DNA from 3 places in the Kocuria sp. CNJ-770 genome. Region 1 is predicted to be linked to each of the others. Evidence: riboswitches for the same ligand, from Rfam matches in the RefSeq annotation. Region 1 holds a riboswitch; each other region holds the start of a gene.
The links. Region 1 has a riboswitch for S-adenosylmethionine ahead of BJF77_RS18375 (MetQ/NlpA family ABC transporter substrate-binding protein). Riboswitches for the same ligand answer to the same signal wherever they lie in the genome.

Region 1 (5,895 bases):
TCAGCGCGGCCACGGCGTAGGTCAGCGGGAGCAGCCGTGCCGGGTCGAACGGGCCCGGGTCGGCGCGGCCCAGCAGCCGGGCGGCGCCCCGCCGCAGGCCCTCCCACAGGGCGCCGGCCACGTGCCCTCCGTCCAGCGGCAGGAGGGGCAGCAGGTTGAAGACGAACAGCGCCAGGTTCACCGATCCGACCAGCCCCACCAGGGAGGCGGCCTTGTCCCGCAGCTCGATCTCCTCGTGGGCGGCGATCTCCCCGGAGATGCGGCCGATCCCGACCACGGAGATGGGTCCGTCCGGGTCCCGCGGCGCGTCCGAGAACGCGGCCTGCCCCACCTCGTAGACCCGCTGCGGCAGGTGAAGCACGATCCCGGCGATCTGCTCCAGCCCGTCGAGCACCGCCCCGGGCACCGCGGTGAGCGGCTGCCGGACGGGAACGGCGGTGGGGCTGATCCCGATGAACCCCACGTCCTCGTAGCGGGGCGCGCCGTCGGGTCCCGTCACGGCGGCCCCGGTGTCGTCGACCACCGGGCGGGAGGTGAGGATCGGGGTGAGCACGGTCCGCACCTCCGTGCCGTCGCGCTCGACCACCACGGGGATCCGCTCCCCGGCGCGGTCGCGGACCCGCGCGGTGAGCTCCTCCCACGTGGTCACGGGGGCCCCGGCGACGGCGGTGACGACGTCCCCGGGACGCAGCCCGGCCGCGTTGGCCGGCGCCTCGGGGTCTCCGGCGCGGCACTCGGCCTGCCCGGCGGCCTGCCGCTCGGCGGGCACCACGCACTCCGAGACCCACGCGACCGTCGTGGTCGGCGTCGCGGTGCCGAGCCCGGTGAGCAGCACGGCGAGGCACACGGTGCCCAGCAGCAGGTTCATCACGGGCCCGCCGAGCATGATCACGATCCGCTTCCACACGGGCAGGCGGTAGAAGACGCGGTCCTCGTCCCCGGGGGCCAGCTGCACGGCGGAGGCGCTGCGGGCCTCGGCGGCGAGCTGCTGGAGCACCCCGGTGCCGGCGGTCCGCGCCGTGCTCCCCGACCGGGCGGGCGGATACATCCCGACCATGGAGATGTAGCCGCCCAGCGGCACGGCCTTGAGCCCGTACTCGGTCTCCCCGCGGCGACGCGAGAACACGGTGCGGCCGAAGCCGACCATGTACTGGGTGACCCGCACGCCGAAGAGCTTGGCGGGGACCAGGTGGCCGAGCTCGTGCAGGGCGATCGAGGCCGCGATGGCCACGGCGGCGAGCAGCACGCCCACGAGGAACAGGACCACGCCCATCCGGGGACCTCCGGGGATCGTCGGGTCGTCCCCGGCGGTCGCCGGGGACGGCAGGGGCCGCGCGTGCGCGGCGAGGACCAGTGTGCACCACGATCCTGGACGCAGGGTGTCACGCTCCCGCGCACGACGACGGCCGGCCGCCTCCGGGGAGGGACCGGCCGTCGCGGGCACCGCTGCGGCGCCGGGGCGTCAGCGGCGCAGGATGCGCCGCGCCAGCCGGTTGCCCACCAGCTGGACCAGCTGCACGAGGACGACGATCACGGCGACCGCCGCCCACGTGACCTCGTCGTTGAACCGCTGGTAGCCCAGGCGCAGGGCGAAGTCGCCCAGTCCCCCGGCGCCGATGGCCCCGGCCATCGCGGACATGTCCGTGATGCCGATGACCAGGAAGGTGTAGCCGAGCACCAGGGGCCCGAGCGCCTCGGGCAGGATCACGGTGGTGATGATCCTCCCGCGCGAGACGCCCATCGAGCGGGCCGCCTCCACCACCCCGGGGTCCACGCTCATCAGGTTCTGCTCGACGATGCGCGCGACCGCGAACATCGCCCCGATGGTCATCGCGAAGATCGCCGCGTTGGGGCCCAGACGCGTCCCCACGACCTGCTGCGTCAGCGGCCCGAGTGCCGCCAGAAGGATGATGAAGGGGATCGGCCGGACGAAGTTCACGACGAGGTTGAGCCCCTCGTGCACCACGCGGTTCTCCAGGATGTTGCCCCGGCGGGTCACGTAGAGCCCCACGCCCACGAGCATCCCGAGCAGCCCGGCGAGCGCGAGGGTGACGGACACCATGTAGAGGGTCTCCCCGAGCGCGGAGAGCAGCTCGGGACCCAGGACGGACCAGTCGTTCACGCGGCCACCTCTCTCAGGCTCGTGATGCGGGACAGCTCGTCGACCACGGCCTGCACGGCCGCGTCCTCGCCGGTCAGCTCGAAGGTCAGGGACCCGAAGGACTGCTCCTGGAGCACGCTGATCCCGCCGTAGGCGATGGTGAAGCGGACCCCGCGGGCGGCGCCGTCGGAGAGCACACCGCCGATGTCCACGCCGTCGCCGACGTCCACGATCACCAGGCGCCCGCGGTGCGCCCGGCGCAGCCGCTCGACCTCGCGCTCGTCCGGCACCGAGTGCAGGACGGAGGAGACGAAGCGGCGTGCGGTCTCGGTGCGGGGCCGGGCGAAGATGTCCACCGTCGAGCCGTGCTCCACGACCTTGCCGTCCTGCATCACGGCGACGCGGTCGGCGATCGCCCGGACCACGTCCATCTCGTGGGTGATGATCACGATCGTGATGCCCAGCTCCCGGTTGACCCGCTGCAGCACCTGCAGCACCTCCTGGGTGGTCTCCGGGTCGAGGGCGCTGGTCGACTCGTCGGCCAGGAGCAGCTTGGGGCTGGTCGCCAGGGCACGGGCGATGCCCACGCGCTGCTTCTGCCCGCCGGAGAGCTGCTCCGGGTAGTTCCCGGCGCGCGCGGACAGGCCCACGAACTCCAGCAGCTCGGCGACCCGGGCCCGCCGCTTCTCCTTCGGCCAGCCGGCCCGCTTGAGCGGGTACTCGACGTTGCCGGCCACGGTCCGGGACGTGAACAGGTTGAACTGCTGGAAGATCATCCCGATCTCCTGCCGGACGGGCGCGAGCTCGGTCTCCTTGCGCCCGGCGACCTCGAAGCCCTCCACGGTCAGGGACCCCGAGGAGACGGGCTCGAGCCCGTTGATCAGCCGTACCAGGGTGGATTTGCCCGCCCCGGAGTAGCCGATCACGCCGAAGATCTCGCCGCGGTGGACGTCGAGGCTGACGTCGTCGACGGCCAGCACCTCGCGCGCGGCCCGGCCGGAGCCGGTGCGGAAGGACTTCGAGACGTTGCGGAAGGAGACGAGCACCTCGTCCGGGCGCCCGCGTGCGGACGGCCCGGAGGGGACCGCAGCGCTCACTGCCCCTGGTCCTTCAGCTCCTGCTGGTAGCGCGCGGTCAGCTCCTGCAGCTCCTCCGGCTCCAGCTGCAGCGGCACGGCCGTGTCCTTGGTCTCCTCCATCTCGGCGTCGATGACGGACTGCTCGTGGTAGAGGTCCGCCACCTGCCGGAGGGTCTCGTCGTCGGCCAGCTCCTCGGTGGTGGTGAAGAGGTTGACGTAGGCGCGGGAGCCCTCCGCCTCGGGGTCGTCCTGGGCCAGGGCGGACTTCGGGTCGATGTCCGCGCGGGCGAGGAAGTCGTTGTTGATCACCGAACCTGCCACCGAGTCCATGGAGAGCACCGTCTGCTCGGCCGACACGGGGGTGACCCGCACCGTGGAGGCCTCGGTGTCGACGTCGAGCTCGGTCGGGATGAGGGTGTCGCCCTTCAGCTCCACGAGACCGGCCGACTCGAGCACGAGCAGGGCCCGGGACAGGTTCACGGCGTCGTTCGGGACGGCGATCTCGTCGCCCTTCTGGAACTGGTCCACGGAGTCGTACTCGTTGGAGTACAGGCCCAGCGGGTAGATCGACGTCGAGCCGATCGGGGTGATGGAGCCCCCGGCGGAGTTGTTGTAGTCGGCGAGGAAGGGAACGTGCTGGAACCAGGTCATGTCCACGTCGCCGGACTCGGTGGCCGGGTTGGGCTGGTTGTAGTCCGAGAAGTCGACGTACTCGACGGTGATGCCCTGTTCCTCGGCCAGCCGCTTGAGAGCGTCGTGCGTCGGGTGCGAGCCGACGACGCCGATGCTCACCTTGCCGTCGGCCAGGGCGCCCTCGCCGGCCTGGTCGGAGCCGCCGCAGGCGGTGAGGGTGAGGCCGAGGGTGGTGGCCAGGGCGAGGAAGGTGAGGCGCTGCGATCGCATGTCGTGCCTTTCCGTGGGTCCAGGAGGTCGGGAGTCTCCACCAGTCCCACCAGGACCGACGGCCACGGTCGAGGGCACGCCGGAGGGCGCGTCCGCGGTCGAACCGTACTTGCCGCCGGCCCACGATGGCCGGTGCCGGATGGTTCACCTGGGGCACCCCACTACGGGAGAGGGTTGCCGCCCAGCAAGCCAGGGCTGCGCGCTGGGACTCGTCATCCGCCCGACAGACTAGCACGTGCGCCGGGTCCGGCCCGGTCAGCGGGCGAGGACCTCCTGCGCCCGCCGCCGGGCCCAGCGCTCGGCCTCCAGGACGGCGCCGAGGTCCAGGACGCCGCCGTCCTGGTGCTCGCCCAGCACCGTCTCCACCGTGTCCACGATCGCCGGGAACCGGATCCGCCCGTCGTGGAAGGCGTGCACCGCCTCCTCGTTGGCGGCGTTGAACACCGCCGGGTGGGTGCCCCCGCGCTCCCCCGCGGCCTTGATGAGCTCGACGGCGGGGAACGCGTCCCGGTCCAGCGGCTCGAAGGTCCACTCGGTGGCGCGGGTCCAGTCGCACGCGGCGGCGGCGCCGGGCACCCGGTGCGGCCAGGCGAGACCGAGGGCGATGGGCAGGCGCATGTCCGGCGGCGAGGCCTGCGCCAGCGTCGACCCGTCCACGAACTGGACCATGGAGTGCACCACCGACTGGGGGTGGACGACCACGTCGATGCGCTCGAGGGGAACGTCGAAGAGCAGGTGGGCCTCGAGCACCTCCAGGGCCTTGTTCACCATGGAGGCCGAGTTGGTGGTGACCATCACGCCCATGTCCCAGGTGGGGTGGCGCAGCGCCTCGCGCGGGGTGACCGCCTCCAGCTCCGCCCGGGTGCGGCCGCGGAACGGCCCGCCCGAGGCCGTCAGGACGAGCCGGTCCACCTCGGCGGCGCTGCCGCCGCGCAGCGCCTGCGCCAGGGCGGAGTGCTCGGAGTCCACCGGGATCAGCGCGTCCGGGCGGCCCGAGGCCGCCGCCGCCTCCTTCACCAGCGCTCCTCCGGCGATCAGCGACTCCTTGTTGGCCAGCGCCAGCCGGTGCCCGGCCCGCAGTGCCGCCAGGGTGGGGGCGAGGCCGATCGAGCCGGTGATCCCGTTGAGCACGAGGTCGGCCTCGGGGTGCGCCGCGGCCGCCGTGGCGGCCTCGGGACCGTGCAGGATCTCGGGCCGGTAGTCCCCGGCGCCGGCGGCCGCGGCGCGCTCGCCGATCCGCCGGGCCAGCTCCTGGGCGTCCTCACCGCTGCCGCTCGTCGCCACCACGGCGGCGCGGGTCTCCACGGCCTGCTCCGCCAGCAGCGGCAGACGGCCCCGGCCGGCCGCGAGGGCCACCACGCGGAACGGCGCCCCGCCGTCGAGCCGGTTCGCCGCGCGCACGACGTCGAGCGCCTGGGTGCCGATCGACCCGGTCGACCCGAGCACGACGATCCGTCGGGGGCCGGCGGCGGCCAGCGCGCGCAGCTCGGGCGTCGGCTCGGGCGTCGGCTCGAAGGTCGGCTCGGGGATCGCTTGGGGGCGGGGCGCGGCGGAGGGGGAGCTCATGGCCCCAGTATCCCCCAGCCCGACCGGCGGCCTGCCGCGGCGGGTCCGGACGGACCGAGGCCCCGGTCACCGTTTCCGGTGGCCGGGGCCTCGGGTTCCGCTGAGGGTGCGGATCAGTGCGTGCGGCCCTTGCGGCCGGTGAGCGCACCGTAGATGAAGAGCACGATGAGCGCTCCCACGACGGCGGTGATGATCGTGCCGATGTCGAACACGGACTCGAGGCTGCCGATGCCGATCAGCGAGCCCA
Region 2 (5,895 bases), on a different contig from region 1:
CAGGATGACGACGTCGTTCGGGGTGTTCATCGGTTCTCCTCGGCAGCACCTGGTGCGGTGGACACGGTTGCGGCGGACACGGTTTCGGCGGGGACGCTCTCGGGGGTGACGTCCTGCAGCTCGGTGCGGAAGGACGCCTCGGTCTTCGCGCGGACCTCGTCCTCGGTGACGCCCGGGGCGAGGCTGCGCAGCACGAGCCCGCCGTCCTCGACGTCGAAGACGCACAGGTCCGTGACGATGCGGTCGACCACGCCCACGCCGGTGAGCGGGAGGTCGCACTCGGTCCTGATCTTGGCCGAGCCGTCCTTGGTCACGTGCTCGGTCAGCACGACGACGCGCGGGGTGCCGGCGACGAGGTCCATGGCCCCGCCCATGCCCTTGACCATCTTGCCGGGGATCATCCAGTTGGCGAGGTCGCCCGAGCCGGAGACCTGCATGGCCCCGAGGATCGCGATCTTGACGTGGCCGCCGCGGATCATCCCGAAGGACGTGGCGGAGTCGAAGATCGAGGCCCCGGGCAGCAGCGTGATGGTCTGCTTGCCCGCGTTGATGAGGTCCGGGTCCTCCTCCCCCTCGTAGGGGAAGGGGCCCATGCCGAGCACGCCGTTCTCGGACTGCAGCACCACGTTCACGCCCTCGGGCAGGTTGTTGGCCACCAGGGTGGGGATGCCGATGCCGAGGTTGACGTAGTCGCCGTCGGAGAGCTCCACGGCGGCGATCGCCGCCATCTCGTCGCGGGTCCAGCTCATGCCTGGTCTCCGTTCTGCGGGGAGGGCTGCCCGGCCGTGGCGGGGCGGGGGCGGACGGTGCGCTGCTCGATGTCCTTGGGCGCACCGCTGTACTGCACGACGTGCTGGACGTAGACGCCGGGGGTCACGACGTGGTCCGGGTGGATCTCGCCGACCGGCACGAGGTGCTCGACCTCGGCGACGGTGAGCTTCCCCGCGGTGGCGACGATCGGGTTGAAGTTGCGCGCGGTGTAGCGGTAGACGAGGTTGCCGTCGGTGTCACCGGTGTGGGCGTGCACCAGGGCGATGTCCGCGACGATGCCGCGCTCCTGCACGTAGGTCTCGCCGTCGAACTCGGCGTGCGGCTTGCCCTCGGCCACGAGGGTGCCGACCCCGGTCCTCGTGTAGAAGGCCGGGATGCCCGCGCCGCCGGCCCGGAGCCGCTCGGCGAGCGTGCCCTGCGGATTGAACTCGACCTCGAGCTCGCCGTCCAGGTACTGCTGGGCGAAGAGCTTGTTCTCGCCCACGTAGGAGGCGAGCACCTTCGTCACCTGGTGGTTCTCCAGCAGCACCCCGAGGCCCTTGCCGTCCACGCCCATGTTGTTGGAGACCACCGTGAGACCGGTGACCCCGGAGTCGCGGACCGCCTCGATGAGGTCCCGCGGGATCCCGCTGAGCCCGAACCCGCCGACGGCGAGCGTCATGCCGTCCCGCAGCTGCTCCGCCAGCAGCCCGGCGGCGTTGTCGATGACCTTGGACACCCTTGTCCCTTCCTGTCGGTGATCTGTGACCCAGGACTCAATCTAGGAACACCCCACATACCGGTCAACCGGTGCGCCGGGATCCCGCGGGCTTTCCTCAGCATCCGGCCATCAGGTCCCGCAATGTCCATATAGTGGAGTTCATGACGGGAAAGGTCGGGGCCGGCGCGGGCACCCAGGTGGTCCACCGCGTCGCACAGCTGCTGCGCGCCGTCGCGGGGCGGGAGCAGGGCAGCACCGTGGCGGAGCTGGCGGCGGCGACCGGGCTGACGCGCCCCACCGTGCACCGCCTCCTGACGGGCCTGGCCGAGGAGGGGCTCGTGGACCGCCCGGCCGGCAGCACGGCGTGGCAGCTCGGCCCGGAGCTCTACGTGCTGGGCGCGGTCGCGGCCCACCGCTACCCGATCCGGGAGCTGGCCGGACCGTCGCTGCGCCGGCTCGCCGAGGCCACGGGGGAGAGCGCGTTCCTCTCGGCCCGCCGCGGACCCGAGACCGTGTGCCTGGCCCGGGTCGAGGGGGCCTTTCCGATCCGCTCCCACGTGCTGTACGAGGGCCTGCGGCTGCCGCTGGGCGTGGCCTCGGCGGGCCTGGCGGTCCTGGCCCACCTGCCGGACGCGGAGGTGGAGCGGATCCTCGCCGCCACGTCCGCCGCCCGCGCCGAGTGGGGCCCGCTGCACACCCCCGAGCGGATCCGCGAGCTGCTGGAGGACGTGCGGCGGGAGGGTTTCGCGGTGAACCCGGGACTGATCGTGGAGGGCAGCTGGGGCATGGCCGCGGCGGTCTTCGACACGACCGGCGCCCCCGTCTACGCCCTGAGCCTCACCGGGATCGAGCCCCGCTTCGCCGGGGAGCGCCGCGGGCTCCTGGGGCGGGCGCTGCTCACGGAGGCCCACCGGCTCTCCCGGGAGCTGGGCCACCGCTGAGCGGCTCCCGGCCCGCTCAGCGCGCCGTCCAGCCGCCGTCCATCGTGTAGGACGCGCCGGTGACCATGGCGGCGTGCGGTCCGGCCAGCCACGCCACGAGGCTGCCGACGTCCTCGGGCTCCACGAGCTTCTTCACCGGTGTCTCGCCGAGCATGATCCGCTCCACGACCTCGGCCTCGGGGATCCCGTGCACCCTGGCCTGGTCCGCGACCTGCTTCTCCACCAGCGGGGTGCGCACGTAGCCGGGGTTGACGCAGTTGCTGGTCACCCCGTGCGCCGCCCCCTCCAGGGCCACGGTCTTGGACAGCCCCTCGAGGCCGTGCTTGGCCGCGACGTAGGCGCTCTTGTAGGGGGAGGCCCGCAGCCCGTGCACGGAGGAGATGTTCACGACCCGCCCCCAGCCCCGCTCGTACATGTGCGGCAGGGCCGCGCGCACCAGCAGGAACGGGCTCTCGAGCATGAGCACGAGGATCCGGTGGAAGTCGGCGGGGTCGAAGTCCTGGATCGGGGCGACCTTCTGGATGCCGGCGTTGTTCACCAGCACGTCCACCTCCAGGCTCAGCCCGGCCAGCGCCGCGGTGTCGAGCAGGTCGACGCCCCACGCCCGCCCGTCGAGCTCGTCCGCGACCCGCTGCGCACCGGCCTCGTCGACGTCGGCGACCACCACGTGCGCCCCGGCGCCCGCCAGGGCCCGGGCCGCGGCCAGCCCGATGCCGCTCGCTCCACCGGTCACCAGCGCGGTGCGGCCCTCGAGGCCGTGGTCCTGGAACATGGGGAACCTTCCTTCCGTCCGCCGCGCCCACAGGGTCCGGGGCACCGGTCACCGTCACGGTATGTGATCCGGAGCACGACGGCGAGCAGGGACCCGCGCGTCATGCGGCGTCATGCCCGTCACGCGGCTCCCGAATGGCGCAACGTCCGGGCCGTGGGATTGGATGGGGTCGTCACCATCCAGAGCGGCCGAGAGACCTGGCTCGACGACGCCGCAGCAACCCGCACGGACGGCCCCCGCGCCCTACGCCCCGGTGCTACCGCCAGGACCGATGGAAAGGACAGCGCCCCATGCTGCACAGTGCCGACCGCATCCTCACGTCCCACGCCGGGTCCCTCCCCCGGACCCCGGAGCTGCTGCAGGCCAACGAGGCCCGCCTCCCGGGCGCGGCCGGCACCGAGGAGTTCGACCGCCTGCTGCGGGACGCCGTCGTGGACGTCGTGCGCCGCCAGCGCGAGGCCGGCATCGACGTGGTCAACGACGGCGAGTACGGCCACGCGATGACCCGCTCGGTGGACTACGGGGCGTGGTGGACCTACTCCTTCGACCGCACGGGCGGGCTCGCGATCGTCGACGACAACGACATCCACGTCCCGAAGCGCTCCGCCCCCGGCAGCGTGGTGCTCACGAGCTTCCTGGACCGGCGGGACCTCACCGCCTTCCACGACGCGTACACGGACCCCTCCTCCGGCATCCACCTGGCCGACCCGGACCTGCCGCCGCCCGTGTTCCCGGCGGCGACCGGCCCGCTCTCCTACACCGGCCACGCCGCGGTGGCCTCCGACGTCGCAGGCCTCACCGCCGCGCTGCGGGAGACGGGGGCGGCCGAGGGCTTCGTCGCCGCCCTCTCCCCCGGCTCCGCCGCGCGGATCGGCAACCACCACTACGGCAGCGAGGAGGAGTTCCTCTACGCGTGGGCGGACGTGCTGCGCGAGGAGTACACCGCGATCCTCGACGCCGGCCTGGTGCTGCAGATCGACGACCCCTCCATCGCCGAGTCCTGGGACCAGATCAACCCGGAGCCGGCCGTCGAGGACTACCGGCGCTTCGTCCAGGTCCGGGTGGAGGCCCTCAACCACGCCCTGCGCGGGCTGCCGCAGGACCGGATCCGCTTCCACCTGTGCTGGGGCTCCTGGCACGGCCCGCACACCACGGACCTCGAGTTCAGGCACCTGGTGGACCTGCTGCTGTCGATCGACGCGGGCGCCTACTCCTTCGAGGGCGCCAACGCCCGGCACGAGCACGAGTGGAAGGTCTGGGAGGACCACGCACTGCCCGAGGGCAAACTGATCCTGCCCGGCGTGGTCTCGCACGCCACCAACGTCGTGGAGCACCCCGAGCTCGTCGCCGACCGGATCGAGCGCTATGCGAGGCTCGTGGGGCGCGAGAACGTCATCGCCTCGACCGACTGCGGCCTGGGCGGGCGCGTGCACCCGCAGATCGCGTGGGCGAAGCTCGAGACGCTCGCCCGCGGCGCCGAGATCGCCTCGCGCCGGCTCTGGGCCTGAGCGCCCGCCCGCCCCCGCCCTCGCCGCTCTTCCCCGCCACCCTTTTCCGCTGCCCGCGCCCGCCGCCCCACTCCGAGGAGCACCTCCATGACCCTGCAGAACACCGACCGCGTGCAGACCACCCATGTGGGCTCCCTGCCCCGGACCCCCCGCCTCCTGGAGGCCAACCGGCAGCACGCCCAGGGGGCGATCACGTTCGAGCAGCTCACGGACGAGCTCGCCACGGGCGTCGAGGACGTCGTGCGGCGCCAGCGGGAGACCGGCGTGGACGTCGTCAACGACGGCGAGTACGGGCACACGATGTCCAGCGCCGTCGACTACGGGGCCTGGTGGAACTACTCCTTCTCGCGCCTCGGAGGGCTGACGCCCACGGACGAGGACCGGTGGGCGTCCACGGAGCGCCGCCGATCCTCGCCCGGACACGTGGTGCTCACCAGCTTCCCGGACCGCCGGGACCGGGAGCGGTTCCGGGAGGCGTACGAGGACCCGGCGTCGGGCATCCTCACCGGGCGCTCCTCGACCGCGCAGCCGAAGATCACCGGGCCGCTGACCTACACCGGCCAGGAGGCGGTGGCCTCCGACGTCCGCAACCTCAAGGCCGCCATGGCGGCCACGGGCGCGGAGACCGGGTTCGTCGCCGCGCTGTCCCCCGGCTCCTGCGCGCGCGTGACCAACGAGTACTACCGGACCGACGAGGAGCTCGTGTACGCGTGCGCCGACGCGATGCGGGAGGAGTACCTGGCGATCACCGGCGCCGGGCTGATCGTGCAGATCGACGACCCCTCCATCGCGGAGTCCTGGGACCAGGTCAACCCGGAGCCCACGGTGGAGGACTACCTGGCCTTCACCCGGCTGCGCGTCGAGGCCCTCAACCACGCGCTGCGCGGGATCCCCGAGGAGCAGGTGCGCTTCCACCTGTGCTGGGGCTCCTGGCACGGCCCGCACACCACGGACCTCGAGCTCGAGCACCTCGTGGACCTCATGCTGACCATCGAGGCCGGCGGCTACACCTTCGAGGGCGCCTCCGCCCGCCACGCCCACGAGTGGAAGGTCTGGAAGGAGCACCCGCTGCCCGAGGGCCGGGTGATCATCCCCGGAGTGGTCTCCCACTCCACGAACGTCGTGGAGCACCCCGAGCTCGTCGCGGACCGGATCGAGCAGTTCGCCTCGGTGGTCGGCCGGGAGAACGTCGTCGCCTCGACC
Region 3 (5,895 bases), on a different contig from region 1:
CCACGCGGGTGGAGAGCCCCGGGACCGCGCGGGTGGCGCATCCGGGCTTGAGGGCGGTGTGCGGAGCGCCGTCGTCGAACGTCCCCGGGGGCGCGAACTGCGGGTCGTGCGGGCGCGGGGACATCACGGTCGCGCCGGTCTCGGACTGCCACCAGGTGTCCACGAACGGCACCTCGTCCCGGCCCAGCTGGGCGCGCAGCCAGCGCCACGCCTCCGGGTTGACCGACTCGCCCACGGAGCCGAGCAGCCGGACGGAGTTGAGGTTGTAGAGCGGGGGGACGCCCTTCGGGAACGCGCCCATGAGCGAGCGGATCAGGGTGGGCGCCGTGTAGTAGGTGGTGACCCCGTAGCGCTCGATCACCTCGAAGTGCCGGCCCCAGTGCGGGGTGTTCGGAGTGCCCTCGTAGATCACCTCGGACACGCCGTTGACCAGCGGGCCGTAGATCTCGTAGGTGTGCGCGGTGACCCAGGCCAGGTCGGCGGTGCACCAGTGCACGGTCGAGTCGACCTTGACGGGGTCGTTGACGGTGGACAGCTCGTCGGGCCGCAGCCGTCCCTCGTCGTCGCGCACGTCCGGCAGCAGGTCGAAGAGCAGGGCGTGGGTGTAGGCGGCCTGCACCAGGTAGCCGCCCATGGTGTGCACCAGGCCCTTGGGGCGGCCGGTGGTGCCGGAGGTGTAGATGATGAACAGCGGGCTCTCCGCGTCGAAGGCCTCGGCCTCGTGCACGTCGGACTGCTCGGCCACCAGCTCGTGCCACCACACGTCGCGCCCGCGCGTCCACGGGACCGCGTCCTCCTCCTTGGAGTGCGTCCCCCGGGTGCCGCGCGGCAGGTCGCTGCGGCCCGGGCGGGAGGTGCGGCGCACCACGACGACGTGCTCGATCGCGTTGTCCCCGCCGCACGCCTCGTCGGCGACGGCCTTGACGGGCACCACGGCCCCGCGCCGGTGCTGCCCGTCGGTGGTCACGAGCACCTTCGCCCCGGTGTCCTCGACGCGGAACCGCAGGGCCTCCGCGGAGAACCCGCCGAAGACCAGCGAGTGCACGGCGCCGATCCGGGCGCAGGCCAGCGTGATGATGACGGTCTCCGGGATCACCGGCAGGTAGATCACCACCCGGTCGCCCTGCGTCACGCCCAGGGCGAGCAGGGCGTTGGCCGCCCGGGAGACCTCGCGCTGCAGGTCCGCGTAGGTGTAGACGAGCCGGTCGCCGGGCTCGCCCTCGTAGTACAGGGCCACGTGGGCGCCGCGGCCCGCCTCGACGTGGCGGTCCACGCAGTTGTGCGCCACGTTGAGCTTCCCGCCCTCGAACCACGCGAGCTCCGGGACCGACCAGGTGGGCCGGCCCTCCGCGTCCTGCCCGATCCGCCGGGGTCCCTCGAACCGGTGCGCCGTGGTCCACGGCTCGGCCCAGTCGAGCCGGGAGGCCTGGCCCTCCCAGAAGGCGACGCGGGCCGCGTCGGAGACCAGGGCCGGGTTCGGGGTGGGGGAGAGCGGGTCGCTCCAGCTGGCGTTCACGGTGCTGCGGTCCTTTCCTGGCGGCACGGGCGTGCCCGGTGTGTGCCCACTGTGCCAGACGGTGATGTCAGGCCCATTTCTTCACGGCCCACTTCTCGAACACGCCGAGCAGCGCGTCGGAGAGCTTGCCGAGCACGGCCAGCAGGACGATCGCCAGCAGCAGCCGGTCGGTGCGGCCGTTGTTCTGCGAGTCGGTGAGCAGGAAGCCCAGGCCCATGGACGCGCCCAGCAGCTCCGCGGCCACCAGGAACAGCCAGGCCTGGGCCAGCGCCAGGCGCAGCCCCGAGATGACCGAGGGCATGACCGCCGGCAGCTGCACCGTGGTGAGCAGCCGCAGCCCGTGCACCCCGAAGGCCCGGGCCGCCTCGAGCAGGTTGCGGTCCACGTGCTGCAGGGCCGCCGAGACGGTGGTGTAGACGGGGAAGAACGCCCCGATCGCCACCAGCGTCACCTTGGAGTCCTCGCCGAGGCCGATCCACAGCAGCAGCAGCGGCACCCAGGCCAGCGAGGGCACCGCGCGGAAGGCGCCGATCGTGGGGCCCACCAGCGCGGAGCCCCGGCGGGAGAGCCCGATGAAGGAGCCCGCCGCCAGGCCCAGCCCGGCGCCGATCAGGAAGCCGATGAGCACCCGCTGGGTGGAGATGCCCACGTGCGTCCACAGCTCGCCCCGGGACAGGAGGTCGGCGCCCGCGGCCAGGACCGTCAGCGGGGCGGGCAGCTGGACGGGGCTGAAGACGCCCGCGGTGGACACCACGTGCCACAGCACCAGCAGCGCCGCGGGCAGGAGCAGGCCGAGCCCCGCGCGCAGCAGGGGACGGCGGCGGGGCTCCGCGACGGCGGCGGGCGCGTCGCCCGGGTCGTCGGCGTGGACGGCCGGCTCGGCGCCGACGACCTGCTCGGCGCCGGCGCGGTCGGTGCGGACGGCCTCCCCGGACGGGCTCAGCGGCGACGTCACTGCCCGGCCTCCGCGCCCTCGGCGGCTTCGGCCACGCGGGCGGCGTCGGCGTCCTCGGCGTAGGAGCTCTCCACGAGGCCGGCCAGGGCCTCGTCGATCTGCTCCTGGCCGGACACGTCACCGGAGTCCACGAAGATCGGGCCGACCTTCTCGAGCACGGCAAGCTGCTGCTCGCCGGGCACGTGGTCGATGTCCAGGTGGGTGCGCTCGAGCACCTGCTCGGCCACGGACAGCTCGATCCCGGCCGCGTCGGCCAGCAGCTGCGCGGTCTCCTCCGGGTGGGCCAGCGCCCAGTCCCGGGCGTAGGCGTAGACGTCCACCACGGTCTGCGCCGCCTCGGGCTGCTCCTCGAGGAAGTTCTCGTGCGCGTTGAGGAAGCCGTAGGTGTTGAAGTCCACGTTGCGGTAGAACAGCTCGGCGCCGTTCTGCTCCGCGGCGGCCATGATCGGGTCCAGCCCGGCCCAGGCGTCCACCTGGCCGTTCTCCAGCGCCGAGCGCCCGTCGGCGTGCTGCAGGTTCTGGATCGTGACGTCGGCCGGGTCCACCCCGCCCTCCTCGAGGGCCTGGAGCAGGAAGAAGTAGGGGTCGGTGCCCTTGGTGGCGGCCACGGTGCGGCCCTCGAGGTCGGCCACGGACTCCACCCCGGTGCCCGGGGTGGTGACGAGCGCGGACCACTCCGGCTGCGAGTACAGGTCGATCACCTTGATCGGGGTGTCGTTGCTGCGGGCCAGCAGCGCCGCGGAACCGGCGGTGGAGCCGACGTCGACCGCCTCGGCGCGCAGCGCCTCGTTGGCCTTGTTCGAGCCCGCGGACTGCACCCACTCGACCTCGGTGCCCTCCTCGGCGAAGGCGGCCTCGAGCCAGCCCTTCTCCTTGATCACCACGGAGAGCGGGTTGTAGGTGGCCCAGTCGACCGTGATCTTCTCGGCGGCCTGGGCCCCGCCGGAGCCCTCCCCGGCCATGCACCCGGTCAGGGACAGGGCCAGGACGGCGGCCAGGGCGGGAATCGTGCGGGCGGGGCGCGGGGACAGCGGCATGGTGGGGCCTTTCGTGGTGGGGTGGGCGTGCCGGGCGGACCCGGCGCGGCGCAGGGCCGCGCCGCACCCGGGGGAGCGGGGCGGGATCAGCGGGTCGCGGGGTGGTGGGCGTCGACGCCCAGGTGGCCGAGCAGCTGCACCCGCAGCTCGGCGAGGACCTCGGAGGCCCGGTCCCGGGGACGGTCGCCGGGCACGGAGAGCACCGTGCTGATCGACGCGGGGGCGGTCGGGCCGGTGCGGCCCAGGACCACGATCCGGTCGGCCAGCTGCAGCGCCTCGTCGACGTCGTGGGTCACCAGCAGCACGGTGGTCGGCTGCGCGGCGTGGACGGTGAGCAGCAGGTCCTGCATCCGCAGCCGGGTCAGGGCGTCGAGGGCGCCGAAGGGCTCGTCGAGCAGCAGCACACCGGGGTTGCGGGCCAGCGCCCGGGCCAGCGATGCGCGCTGGGCCATGCCGCCCGAGATCGCCCGGGGACGGTGGTGGGCGTGGGCGGTCAGCCCGACCAGGCGCAGCAGGTCGTCGATCACGGCGTCGGCCTCGGCCCGGCCCAGCCCGGAGGGCAGGCCCAGGCGGACGTTCTCGCGCACGGAGCGCCACGGGAGCAGCCGCGGCTCCTGGAAGGCCACCGCACAGCGCGGGTCGATCCCGGAGACGGGTGTGCCGTCGATGAGCACCCGGCCCGCCGAGGCGGTGTCGAGGCCGGCGGCGGCCCGCAGCAGCGTGGACTTGCCGCAGCCGGAGGGCCCCAGGATCGCGAGGACCTCCCCGGGGCGGACCGTGACGTCGACGTCGTGCAGGACGTGGTGGCTGTGCCCGCCGGACGGGAAGGCCTTGCCGACGTGCTCGAAGGCCACCGAGTAGGCGCGCTTCGTGGTGGCCGGTGCGGTGGCGGCGGTGGACGGTGCAGAGCCCAGCAGAGACGTGCCCATGATCAACTCCATCGGTCCTGGCATTAGCACCTCGCACGGGGATCGGACGGATCCGTGCCGGTTGCTGCGACGTCGACGAGCCAGGTCTCTCAGCCGCTCCGGATGGTTACGGCCCCATTGAACGTGCTCCGCGGGTCGCGTGGCAAATCGCGCCGCGGGCCGTCATGGTCGAAAACGGTGGCACGTCGGGCCCTCGTGCCGCACCATGGACCCATGACGAGCCGGCACACCTCGACCCGGGCGGACCTGGTCCGCGACGCCTGCACGGCGTTCGCGGCGGTCCTCGACGGGCTCGGTGACGACGACTCCTGGGCGCCCACCGGCTGCCGCGGGTGGTCGGTGCGGGACCTCGCCCACCACTGCGCCGCGGACGCGGTGCGCGGGCTGGTCGCCCTGCACACGCCCACCACGGCCCGCCCGGACCGGGACGCCGCGACCTACTGGGCGTACCGGGGCGCGGATGCCGCGGCCGCCGCCGAGGTCCGGCGCCGCACCCGGGCCGCGGCGAGCCTGTACCCGGACTGGGAGGAGCTGCGGGGGCACTACCGGGAGTCGGCACGGGCGCTCGTGCACGCGGCGGAGCACTGCCGGCCCGGCGGGACGGTCCGCACCCAGGGCCACGTGCTCCGCGTGGACGACCTCCTGAGCACCCTGGCGGTGGAGGCCACGGTGCACCACCTGGACCTCATCGAGCACCTGGAGGGCTGCCCGGGGCCTGCGGTGGACGGGCTCGCCGAGGTCCGCCGGGTCCTCATCGACCTGTGGGAGCGGGAGCCGCCCGAGCACTGGAGCGACGAGCACTTCGCCCGGGTGGGCACCGGCCGGGCGGCCCTGCCCGCCCAGGACCGGGCCCAGCTGGGCCCGGAAGCAGACCTCCTCCCCTCTTCTCCTGACCTCCGCCCCCCCGCCGAGGTTGCACGTGTCGGCGTCCCGCGGCCGGTGGCCGGGACCTGCAATCTCGGGACACGGTGGGGCGCGATCGGGGCGAGCGGGGCGGGTCCGTGCCAGGGTGGGGGCATGAGCCGCAACGATCCCGCCGTGATCGACCGCCTGATGACACAGCCCGGACGCTGGGCCGTGGTGGGGCTGACCGGGAACACGGCCCGGCCCGCGCACTCGGTCGCGAAGCGCATCCGGGACGACCTCGGCATGACGATCGTCCCGGTCAACCCGAAGGGCGAGGTGGTGCACGGGGAGCCCGGCTTCCGCACGCTCGCCGAGGTCCCGGGGCCGATCGACGTGGTGGACTGCTTCGTCAACTCCCGCCGCGTCGGAGCGGTCGTGGACCAGGCCGTCGCCGCCGGCGCGAGGGCCGTGTGGCTGCAGCTGGGCGTCGTGGACCACGCGGCCGCGGCCCGCGCCGCCGCCGCCGGGCTGGACGTGGTGATGGACACGTGCCCGCTGATCGAGCTCGGGGCGCGGCTGCGGCAGGGCTGGACGCTGGACCCGCGGCGCACC

Region 2: another riboswitch for S-adenosylmethionine. It lies ahead of BJF77_RS10685 (cobalamin-independent methionine synthase II family protein); the one in region 1 lies ahead of BJF77_RS18375 (MetQ/NlpA family ABC transporter substrate-binding protein).
Region 3: another riboswitch for S-adenosylmethionine. It lies ahead of BJF77_RS10570 (ABC transporter ATP-binding protein); the one in region 1 lies ahead of BJF77_RS18375 (MetQ/NlpA family ABC transporter substrate-binding protein).

Annotation. Positions count from the first base shown of each region.
Region 1 covers NZ_MKJW01000155.1:69,181-75,075, reverse strand. The annotation lists gene BJF77_RS18390 (RIP metalloprotease) at 1-1,273, opposite strand, end outside; gene BJF77_RS18385 (methionine ABC transporter permease) at 1,463-2,062, opposite strand; gene BJF77_RS18380 (methionine ABC transporter ATP-binding protein) at 2,119-3,198, opposite strand; gene BJF77_RS18375 (MetQ/NlpA family ABC transporter substrate-binding protein) at 3,195-4,082, opposite strand; SAM riboswitch class IV at 4,183-4,299, opposite strand; gene dxr (1-deoxy-D-xylulose-5-phosphate reductoisomerase) at 4,338-5,648, opposite strand; gene BJF77_RS18365 (GlsB/YeaQ/YmgE family stress response membrane protein) at 5,762-5,895, opposite strand, start outside.
Region 2 covers NZ_MKJW01000099.1:26,016-31,910, forward strand. The annotation lists gene BJF77_RS10660 (acetyl-CoA C-acetyltransferase) at 1-30, opposite strand, end outside; gene BJF77_RS10665 (CoA transferase subunit B) at 27-749, opposite strand; gene BJF77_RS10670 (CoA transferase subunit A) at 746-1,489, opposite strand; gene BJF77_RS10675 (IclR family transcriptional regulator) at 1,633-2,412, shown strand; gene BJF77_RS10680 (3-hydroxybutyrate dehydrogenase) at 2,429-3,184, opposite strand; SAM riboswitch class I at 3,357-3,462, shown strand; gene BJF77_RS10685 (cobalamin-independent methionine synthase II family protein) at 3,475-4,692, shown strand; gene BJF77_RS10690 (cobalamin-independent methionine synthase II family protein) at 4,780-5,895, shown strand, end outside.
Region 3 covers NZ_MKJW01000099.1:2,015-7,909, reverse strand. The annotation lists gene BJF77_RS10585 (AMP-binding protein) at 1-1,516, opposite strand, end outside; gene BJF77_RS10580 (ABC transporter permease) at 1,584-2,471, opposite strand; gene BJF77_RS10575 (aliphatic sulfonate ABC transporter substrate-binding protein) at 2,468-3,508, opposite strand; gene BJF77_RS10570 (ABC transporter ATP-binding protein) at 3,595-4,437, opposite strand; SAM riboswitch class I at 4,443-4,546, opposite strand; partial or broken gene BJF77_RS10565 (maleylpyruvate isomerase N-terminal domain-containing protein) at 4,540-5,112, shown strand; gene BJF77_RS10560 (CoA-binding protein) at 5,455-5,895, shown strand, end outside.